Regions from separate parts of the Cronobacter malonaticus LMG 23826 genome, predicted to be linked through region 2. Evidence: predicted binding sites of a transcription regulator. Region 2 holds the regulator's gene; each other region holds the start of a gene.
The links. The regulator LexA, encoded in region 2, represses DNA repair genes until DNA is damaged. The targets are predictions, from matches to a motif close to TNCTGTATGTACATACAGNA.

Region 1 (3,280 bases), 740 kb from region 2:
CCACGCGATACGCCCGCCCCAGCAAAAACCGGTCAGCATCAGACGGTGCGCGTCACCGCCGTTGCGCGACGCCCAGCTTGCCACATGGTCCAGGTCCGCCAGCACCTGCGCGTCCGGCACTTTCGACACCAGATTGCTCAGCAGCGACGAAATATCGTCGTACTCATTCGGATCGCCCTGACGGAAATAGAGTTCCGGCGCCACCGCCAGGTACCCTTCCAGCGCCAGGCGACGGCAAATATCGCGAATATGTTCATGTACGCCGAAAATCTCCTGTACCACAATCACCACCGGCAGCGGGCCATCGGCAGCGCGCGGGCGGGCGTGGTAAGCAGGCATGTTTTCGCCCTGCGAGGGAATCGAGGTTTCGCCCGCGATAATGGCATCCTGCGGCGTATGAACTACCGTTGAAGCGACAGGTGAAACTGCAGCGGCAAAGCCCGCCGGATGGTCAGTGTTGTTGGTCATGGCATTCTCCGTACCCGTTATTGTTTTAGCGCATCCCTAACTATAGCCTGCGTGCGGCGGGAGTGGAGGTGGGAAAAGCAGGCATTCGCCGTGCGGGATTTCCATTACTGCGTTGTATGTGTGACCATAATCACGAAATTATGGAAAATTAATGCAACTCCTTTCTTTTGAAGTGAATCCGGTCACGAAAAACGCCGGAAAGGTTCTGTAAAGTACCGTTTTGCTTCTCCTGACAAACCGACCCACAGAGGAGTCACCTATGTCTGATGTTTTTCACCTCGGCCTTAAAAAAAGCGATCTTCAGGGCGCAGAATTAGCGATTGTCCCGGGCGACCCGGAGCGAGTGGAAAAGATCGCCGCGCTGATGGATAAGCCGGTCAAACTGGCTTCCCACCGTGAATTCACCTCCTGGCGTGCCGAGCTTGATGGCAAAGCGGTCATCATCTGCTCAACCGGTATCGGCGGCCCGTCAACGTCTATTGCGGTAGAAGAGCTGGCGCAGCTTGGCATTCGTACTTTCCTGCGCGTGGGCACCACCGGCGCTATCCAGCCGCACATCAACGTTGGCGACGTGCTGGTGACGACCGCCTCCGTACGCCTTGACGGCGCCAGCCTGCACTTCGCGCCGATGGAATACCCGGCCGTTGCCGATTTCGCCTGTACCACCGCACTGGTGGAAGCGGCCAAAGCGGTCGGCGCGACCACGCACATCGGCGTGACCGCCTCTTCCGACACCTTCTACCCAGGCCAGGAGCGCTACGACACCTTCTCCGGCCGTGTGGTCAGCCGCTTTAACGGCTCCATGAAAGAGTGGCAGTCGATGGGCGTGATGAACTATGAAATGGAATCGGCGACGCTGCTGACCATGTGCTCAAGCCAGGGCCTGCGCGCGGGCATGGTGGCGGGCGTTATCGTCAACCGCACCCAGCAAGAGATCCCGAACGCGGAAACCATGAAACAAACCGAAAGCCACGCGGTGAAAATCGTGGTGGAGGCGGCGCGCCGTCTTCTCTGATAGCTTCCTTTCAGGCCGGCGCTCCGCCGGCCTTTTTGCGTAATGTCTCGCAGGATTGACGATCCTTACAGAAAAACGCTTTTCGTCTGGAATTATGTACAGCACAATCCCCTCTGGCGTGATGAGCAGTTCAGGCAGGAGGCGTGGTGGAAATCTCATATCTGGTGTTAGCCGTGGTCGCACTGGCGGGCGTGGCGGTGGGCTGGCTGATGTCAGGCCTGCGAACCGCCCAGCAAAAGGCGGATCTGCTGGCGGAACAGCGCGATATCTACGGCGAACTCAGCGCGGCCCGCGAGGCGCTGGCGCATAACCAGCACTGGCGTGATGAGTGCGATCTGCTCAATAACGAACTGCGCAACCTGCGGGAGATCAACAGCTCGCTGGAGTCTGACCTGCGCGAAGTCACCACGCGGCTGGAGGCCACCCAGGTCCATGCCGAAGAAAAACTGCGCCAGATGATGAGCAGCGAACAGCGCCTGAGCGAGCAGTTTGAAAACCTCGCTAACCGTATTTTTGAACAGAGCCGCCGCCAGGTCGATGAGCAAAATCGCCAGAGCCTGAACGGCCTGCTTTCCCCGCTGCGCGAGCAGCTCGACGGTTTTCGCCGCCAGGTGCAGGAGAGCTTCGGCCAGGAGGCGCGCGAGCGCCACACGCTGGCTCATGAAATCCGCAATCTCCAGCAACTGAATGCGCAAATGGCGCAGGAAGCTATCAACCTTACTCGTGCGTTAAAAGGCGACAACAAAGCCCAGGGCAACTGGGGCGAAGTGGTGCTCGCGCGCGTGCTGGAAGCCTCGGGCCTGCGCGAAGGGCATGAGTATGAAACCCAGGTTAATATTCAGCTTGCCGACCGCAGCCGTATGCAGCCGGATGTCATTGTGCGTCTGCCGCAGGGCAAAGATGTGGTCATTGATGCCAAAATGACGCTGGTAGCCTATGAGCGTTACTTTAATGCCGAAGATGATTACAGCCGCGAGCTGGCGCTCAACGAACACATCGCTTCGCTTCGCAATCATATTCGCCTGCTGGGGCGCAAGGACTATCAGCAGTTGCCGGGGCTGCGCACGCTGGACTACGTGCTGATGTTTATCCCGGTCGAGCCCGCCTTTTTACTGGCTATCGACAAGCAGCCGGAGCTCATCACCGAGGCGTTAAAAAACAATATTATGCTGGTGAGCCCGACCACGCTGCTGGTGGCGTTGCGCACCATTTCCAACCTCTGGCGCTATGAACATCAAAGCCGTAACGCCCAGCAAATAGCCGATCGCGCCAGCCGCCTCTACGACAAAATGCGGCTGTTTGTTGATGACATGAGCGCCATCGGCCAGAACCTCGACAAAGCGAGCGACAGCTACCGCCAGGCGATGAAAAAACTCGCCAGCGGGCGCGGCAACCTGCTTGCGCAGGCGGAGGCGTTTCGCGGTATGGGCGTTGAGGTAAAGCGCGAGATTAATCCGGATTTGGCCGAACAGGCGGTGCAGGATGATGAAGCGTTTACGCTCCCCGATGCCGAAGCGCTTGCCAGCGCCCCTGATGAAAACAGCCACTTAGCGGCGTTTCGCGTCGCGGGCGAGCGCTGAGCGGCGCGCTAATGCCGCCTTGAATCGTAGGGCAATTGCGGCCAATCTGTTACACTTCACAAACATTTCCTTGATAAGCAGGCACTGAGATGGTTGAAGATTCACAAGATACAACGCACTTTGGCTTCCAGACCGTAGCGAAAGAGCAAAAAGCGGATATGGTGGCGCAGGTCTTCCACTCCGTGGCGGCGAAATATGATGTCATGAACGATCTGAT
Region 2 (3,280 bases):
AGTGCAAAAGACGCCCCCGGCGCCATAAATAGCCGAGCGACAACCCACGCAGCGCCAGGAAAAAGGTGAGCGCCAGCCACAGGCCATGGTTGCCAAGCGCTGGCAGTGTGAGCAGCGTCAGGCCAAAACCGAGCGCCGCGACGGCCATGCTGTTGCGCATCTCCGCCCCGCGCGTCGCGCCGATAAACATACCGTCCAGCAGATAACACCAGACGCCGACGACCGGCAGGATCGCCTGCCAGAAGAGATAGGGCTGCGCCAGCGCCTGGAGCGAAGGTAATGAGGTCAATAGCGACACAATGTACTGCCCCGCCACTGCATACAGCAGCGCGAATGCCAGCGCCACCATCCCTGCTTGTCGGCATGCCGCGCGCCAGACGCTGTTAAGCTGCGATTTATCCTGCGCGCCGAAGGCCTGCCCGGCATGGGCTTCTACGGCATAGGCGAAGCCATCAAGCGCATAGGCGGTGAAGGTCAGAAGGGTCATCAGAATGGCGTTCACCGCGACGATATCGCTGCCGAGCCGTGCGCCAAACACCGTGATGGAACCGAAGCAGAGCTGCAACAGCAGCGAACGCAGCATGATGTCGCGGTTAAGCGCAAGCAGCCTGCCAACGCCGCCGCGCCACGCCATTTTCAGCATCGAAAGGGTAATACCGCGCAGGCGCAGCACGCGGGCTGCCATCATGAGACCGATGCCAAGCGTCGCGTATTCCGCTATCGCTGTCGCCAGCGCCGCGCCCTGGACGTTAAGGCCAAGCCCCATGACGAACCAGAGATCGAGCACGATATTAAGCAGATTGCCGACCACCAGCAGGATCACCGGCGCGCGGGCGTACTGCACGCCTAACAGCCAGCCAAGCAGCACCAGATTAGCGAGCGCCGCGGGCGCGCTGAGCCAGCGGATCTCCAGAAACCGCCGGGCCTGCGTCAGCACCGCGTCGCTGCCGCCGGTAACATGCAGCGCCAGATGAATCAGCGGCTCGCGCAGGGCGATGATCAGCACACCGGCAATCAGCGCCAGCGCCATAGGCTGCACCAGGGCGCGGGCCAGCGCTACCGGATCGCGCGCGCCGAACGCCTGCGCAGTTAGCCCGGTGGTGCTCATGCGTAAAAAGAGCAGCAGCATAAACAGGAAACTGGTGGCGGTAGCCCCCACCGCGACGCCGCCAAGGTATACGGGGCTGTCGAGATGACCTATAACGGCGGTATCGACCAGGCCTAAGAGCGGTACGGTGATATTGGAGAAAATCATTGGCAGCGCGAGGCGCCAGAGAGCTTTATCAGTAGATGTCAGAAAGGGCATATGGCGTTCCGATGCCGTTACGCGAAGAAGAAAAAGTATGAAGGGCTTTAGCTAACGGGAGAAGTCATTACCGTAACCGGGGCGGGCCAGTTACGGTAATGCGGCCTCAGAGAGCCGGGTGACGCATCAGAGCCATTCGCCGTTGCGGATAACGCCGACGGCCAGACCTTCGATTGAGAAGTTATGCTCGCGCAGATCAACCACAATCGGTTTAAACTCGCTGTTTTCCGGCAGAAGCTCAACGGTATTACCCTGTTTTTTCAGGCGTTTCACCGTTACTTCATCATCAATGCGCGCGACGACGACCTGCCCGTTACGCACATCCTGCGTTTTATGAACCGCCAGCAGATCGCCGTCCATAATCCCGATATCTTTCATCGACATCCCGCTAACACGCAGCAGAAAATCGGCGTTTGGCTTAAACAGGCCAGGATCAACCTGATAATGCCCTTCGATATGTTGCTGAGCCAGCAGCGGTTCGCCCGCCGCCACGCGCCCTATCAGCGGCAGGCCGGTTTCGTCTTCCTGCAACAGACGGATACCGCGCGACGCGCCGGAGACAATCTCAATCACCCCTTTACGCGCCAGCGCTTTAAGGTGCTCTTCCGCGGCGTTCGGTGAACGGAAACCCAGACGTTGCGCGATTTCCGCACGCGTAGGCGGCATGCCGGTCTGGCTGATGTGATCCCGAATGAGATCAAACACCTCTTGTTGCCTGGTAGTTAATGCTTTCATTCCGCCCCCTGGGTGCATATACAGTGATGCTGTGAGTATATACAGCTAAAGGTGATTTTAAAACCATAACCGGTTAAAAAAGCGCTTCTTTCGCGATTTCTGGAAAACTTATCGCAAATGCTGCCAGAGCAGCGTGACCCACACGATCAGCGCGAGGATAATCGACAGCAGAACGGCAGCGGAGCCCATATCTTTGGCGCGCCCTGAAAGCTCATGAAATTCAGGGCCGATGCGATCCACCACCGCTTCAATGGCGCTGTTGAGAATTTCGACAATCATTACCAGCGTAACGGAGCCAATCAGCAGCACGCGGGTGACAGGATCGACATCCAGCCAGCAGGCGATAAGAATTGCCGCTATCACGGCAACCCCTTCCTGGCGAAATGCAGCTTCATTTTTCCAGGCGGCGCGTAATCCCTTCCAGGAATAGCCGGCAGCGTTAATAATTCGGGTTAACCCCGTGGTGTTATTGGCCATGACAAGAAACCTTTTTTAAATTCAGGCGTCAATGCTAATGCGCTTCGATAAAGAAGCACCACAGAAATTCTACGGAGTTTCTGATATTCTTGCGCCGCAATTGCATTATTAACCAGAGGCTTTACATCGTTTATGTCCGGTTGGCCACGAATTTACTACAAATTACTTAATTTACCATTAAGCGTGCTGGTAAAAAGCAAGTCCATCCCGGCGGCGCCCTGCCCCGAACTTGGGCTGGATACGTCACGCCCTATTATGTACGTGTTGCCGTATAACTCGAAGGCGGATCTCCTGACGCTGCGGGCGCAGTGCCTGGAGCACGATCTGCCCGATCCGCTGGATCCGCTGGTCATCGACGGCACCGAACTGCCGCGCTATGTGTTTATCCATGGCGGCCCGCGCGTGTTTACCTACTACACGCCGAAAGAAGAATCGATCAAACTGTTCCACAATTATCTCGATCTGCACCGCAGCAACCCGGATCTCGACGTCCAGATGGTGCCGGTGTCGGTCATGTTTGGCCGCTCACCGGGGCGAGAAAAAGGCGAGGAAAACCCGCCGCTGCGCATGCTGAACGGCATTCAGAAATTCTTTGCGGTCTCGTGGCTTGGTCGCGACAGCTTTGTGCGCTTCTCACCGCCCGTATCGCTGCGCCGCATGGCGACCGAGCACGGCACCGACAAACGCATCGCCCAGAAACTGGCGCGCGTGGCGCGTATGCACTTCGCCCGTCAGCGCCTCGCCGCCGTCGGTCCGCGCCTG
Region 3 (3,280 bases), 740 kb from region 2:
CAGAGAATGGTCACCGGGCCGGTCAGCATCCCTTTCACCGGTTTGTCGGTCAGCGACTGCGCGTACTTCGCCCACTCGACGGTGATTGGCACCGGGCGGCTGATGTCGCCGATAACCACCGGCGGCTTCACGCAGCGGGAGCCGTAGCTCTGTACCCAACCGTTCTGGGTGAAGACGAAGCCATCAAGATGCTCGCCGAAATACTCCACCATGTCGTTACGCTCGGCTTCGCCGTGCACCAGCACATCGAGACCCAGACGCTCCTGCTCGGCGATCGCCTGCTTAATGTGTTCGGCGATACCGGTGCGGTAGTTCGCCGCATCGAGATTGCCCTTTTTGAAATCCAGGCGCAGGCCGCGGATTTCGGTCGTCTGCGGGAACGAGCCGATGGTCGTGGTCGGCCAGGCTGGCAGGTTGAAGCGGGCGCGCTGCGCTTCGGCGCGTACCGGATATGCATGGGCGCGCTGGCTGTCCTGCGGCGTAATGGCCTGAAGACGCTGTTCTACCGCCGGGTTATGTACGCGGGCCGAATGTTTACGGGCCTGAATCGGCGCACTCCACTGCTCGATTTTTGTTGTGTCGCCGCTGTTCAGCGCATCGCGCAGCAGCGCCAGCTCTTCACATTTTTGCAGCGCAAAGGCGAACCAGCTTTTCACTTCCGCATCCAGACGCGTTTCGACGCTCAGATCGATAGGGCTGTGCAGCAGCGAGCAGGATGACCCTACCCACAGCTCACGCTGGCCCGCGATAGTTTTCAGTTGGGCGTATTTCTCGGTGAGATCGGCGCGCCAGACGTTGCGGCCGTTGATAACGCCTGCGGAGAGTAACCACTCCTGCGGCAGGCGGCGATGCAGTTCGTTGACATCGTCATGGCCGTGAACCAGATCGACATGCAGCCCCTGCACCGGCAGTGCGGTGATGGTGTCGAGATTATCACTCACGCCTTCAAAATAGGTGGTGAGCAGCAGTTTGGTCTGGCCTTTCAGCGCCTCGTAGGCCGGTTTAAATGCCTCCAGCCACGCCTGCGGCAGCTCAAGCACCAGCGCCGGTTCATCGATTTGCACCCACTGAATGCCGCGTTTCGCAAGCTCAGCTATCACCTGCTGGTACACCGGCAGAATGTCGTTGAGCAGGGAAAGACGGTCAAACTGTTCGCCCTTCACTTTGCCAAGCCACAGGTAAGTGACCGGGCCGAGCAAAACCGGTTTAACGTGATGGCCGAGCGCCAGCGCTTCGTCGACTTCATCCAGCAGTTGCGTCCAGGTAAGGCTGAACTGCTGGCCTTTGGTGAATTCCGGCACCATGTAGTGATAGTTGGTGTTAAACCATTTGGTCATTTCTGCCGCCGCAGCGGGTTCGCCGGTCGGCGCGCGGCCACGGCCGATGCGGAACAACGTGTCGATATCCACGGTGCCATCCGCATTCTGGTGGCGCGCCGGGACGTTGCCGAGCAGCAGGCTGGTGGTCAGAACATGATCGTACCAGGCGAAATCGCCCACCGGCAGCAGGTCGATGCCCGCCGCTTTTTGTTGTTCCCAGTGGCGGGCGCGCAGCTCGCGGCCCACCGCCAGTAATTCTTCACGGGTGCTTTTGCCCGCCCAGTAGCTTTCTTGCGCTTTTTTCAGCTCGCGACGCAGGCCGACGCGGGGAAAACCGAGGGTATGGTTATGGATAGTCATGATGTTCTGCCTCTCTTAAGAATGAATCCCGTGTCAGGAGATGAATCTGTTCGTCTAATTAGTAATCCGTATGTATTTCGGATTTCGGGAAGGCGGCAAGCTGGTGAATCCCCGGGAGCTTACTGAAGTAAGTGACCGGGGTGAGCCAGCGCCGCCAACGCACCAGAAATTCGAAAGACGTCGGATTTGGACGTCCAGATGTTTACACATCCATAATTGGCAGTTACTGTATATTCCTCAAGCGCAAATTATTCATGCTGAAGTGAAGGACATTCATGATCGAGATAAAACACCTGCGAACGCTTCAGGCGCTGCGTAATTGCGGCTCACTGGCGGCGGCGGCGGCATCGCTGCATCAGACCCAATCCGCGCTTTCACACCAGTTCAGCGATCTGGAGCAGCGTCTCGGCTTCCGGTTATTCGTGCGTAAGAGCCAGCCGCTGCGCTTCACACCGCAGGGCGAGATCCTGTTGCAGCTGGCAGCCCAGGTGCTGCCGCAGATAAGCCGCGCGCTGCAGGCGTGCAATGAGCCGCAACAGACCCGGCTGCGTATCGCGATTGAGTGTCATAGCTGTATTCAGTGGCTGGCCCCGGCGCTGGAGGCGTTTCGCGCCCGCTGGCCGCAGGTGGAGATGGATTTCAAATCGGGCGTGACGTTTGATCCGCAGCCTGCGCTGCAACAAGACGAACTCGATCTGGTGCTGACGTCAGACATTCTGCCGCGCAGCGGCCTGCACTATTCGCCGATGTTTGATTTTGAAGTGCGTCTGGTGGTGGCGCCCGATCATCCGCTGGCGACCAAAACGCAGGTGACGCCGGAGGATTTCGCCAGCGAAACCCTGCTGATTTACCCGGTACAGCGCAGTCGTCTTGATGTCTGGCGTCATTTTTTACAGCCGGCGGGTGTCAGCCCGACGCTGAAAAGCGTCGATAACACGCTGCTGCTTATCCAGATGGTGTCGGCGCGCATGGGCATCGCCGCGCTGCCGCACTGGGTGGTGGAGAATTTCGAGCGTCAGGGGCTGGTGGTCACACGTGCGCTGGGCGAGGGATTATGGAGCCGGCTGTACGCTGCGGTGCGCGATGGCGAGCAGCGTCAGCCGGTGACGGAGGCGTTTATTCAGCAGGCGCGTCAGCACGCCTGTGATTCCCTTCCGTTTGTGCGGAGCGCGGCGCGACCCAGCGTCGGTGGACCCACAGAGAAGCCACTATCACCGCTCCCCCAATGATAAAGCTTGGCCAGTGGGGCTGCTGCTGCCAGATGGCGAGGTTAACCAGCAGCCCGGCGGGCACGTGCATGTTATTCATGATGCCAAGCGTGCCGGCGTCTACCTGCGTGGCGCCATAGTTCCACATAAAGTAGCCAAGCCCCGAGGCTACCACGCCAAGCCACACCAGAATGCCCCATTGCAGGCCGGTGGTCGGTAGTTTCTGCGGGTTGCCGAGCGTAAACCAGGCGATCACCGCGACTACGAACGCGCCGAGATAGAACCACGAAAACGCAGTATGTTGCGGCATCGGATGCGTCTCCATCAGGCGTTTGTAGCCCACCATGCCGATAGCAAAACTGATATTCGCCAGTTGCACCAGCAGCAGCCCGG

Region 1: a site for LexA is predicted at 1,568-1,587, ahead of rmuC (DNA recombination protein RmuC). Genes of this name have one in related genera too.
Region 3: a site for LexA is predicted at 1,904-1,923, ahead of metR (HTH-type transcriptional regulator MetR). Genes of this name have one in related genera too.

Annotation. Positions count from the first base shown of each region.
Region 1 covers NZ_CP013940.1:3,843,851-3,847,130, reverse strand. Annotated here, with positions in the region: gene AFK66_RS18055 (dienelactone hydrolase family protein) at 1-468, opposite strand, end outside; gene udp (uridine phosphorylase) at 728-1,483, shown strand; gene rmuC (DNA recombination protein RmuC) at 1,630-3,063, shown strand; gene ubiE (bifunctional demethylmenaquinone methyltransferase/2-methoxy-6-polyprenyl-1,4-benzoquinol methylase UbiE) at 3,153-3,280, shown strand, end outside.
Region 2 covers NZ_CP013940.1:293,585-296,864, reverse strand. Annotated here, with positions in the region: gene dinF (MATE family efflux transporter DinF) at 1-1,306, opposite strand, end outside; gene lexA (transcriptional repressor LexA) at 1,433-2,041, opposite strand; gene AFK66_RS01380 (diacylglycerol kinase) at 2,150-2,518, opposite strand; gene plsB (glycerol-3-phosphate 1-O-acyltransferase PlsB) at 2,651-3,280, shown strand, end outside.
Region 3 covers NZ_CP013940.1:3,848,507-3,851,786, forward strand. Annotated here, with positions in the region: gene metE (5-methyltetrahydropteroyltriglutamate--homocysteine S-methyltransferase) at 1-1,679, opposite strand, end outside; gene metR (HTH-type transcriptional regulator MetR) at 1,955-2,908, shown strand; gene AFK66_RS21790 (carboxylate/amino acid/amine transporter) at 2,796-3,280, opposite strand, start outside.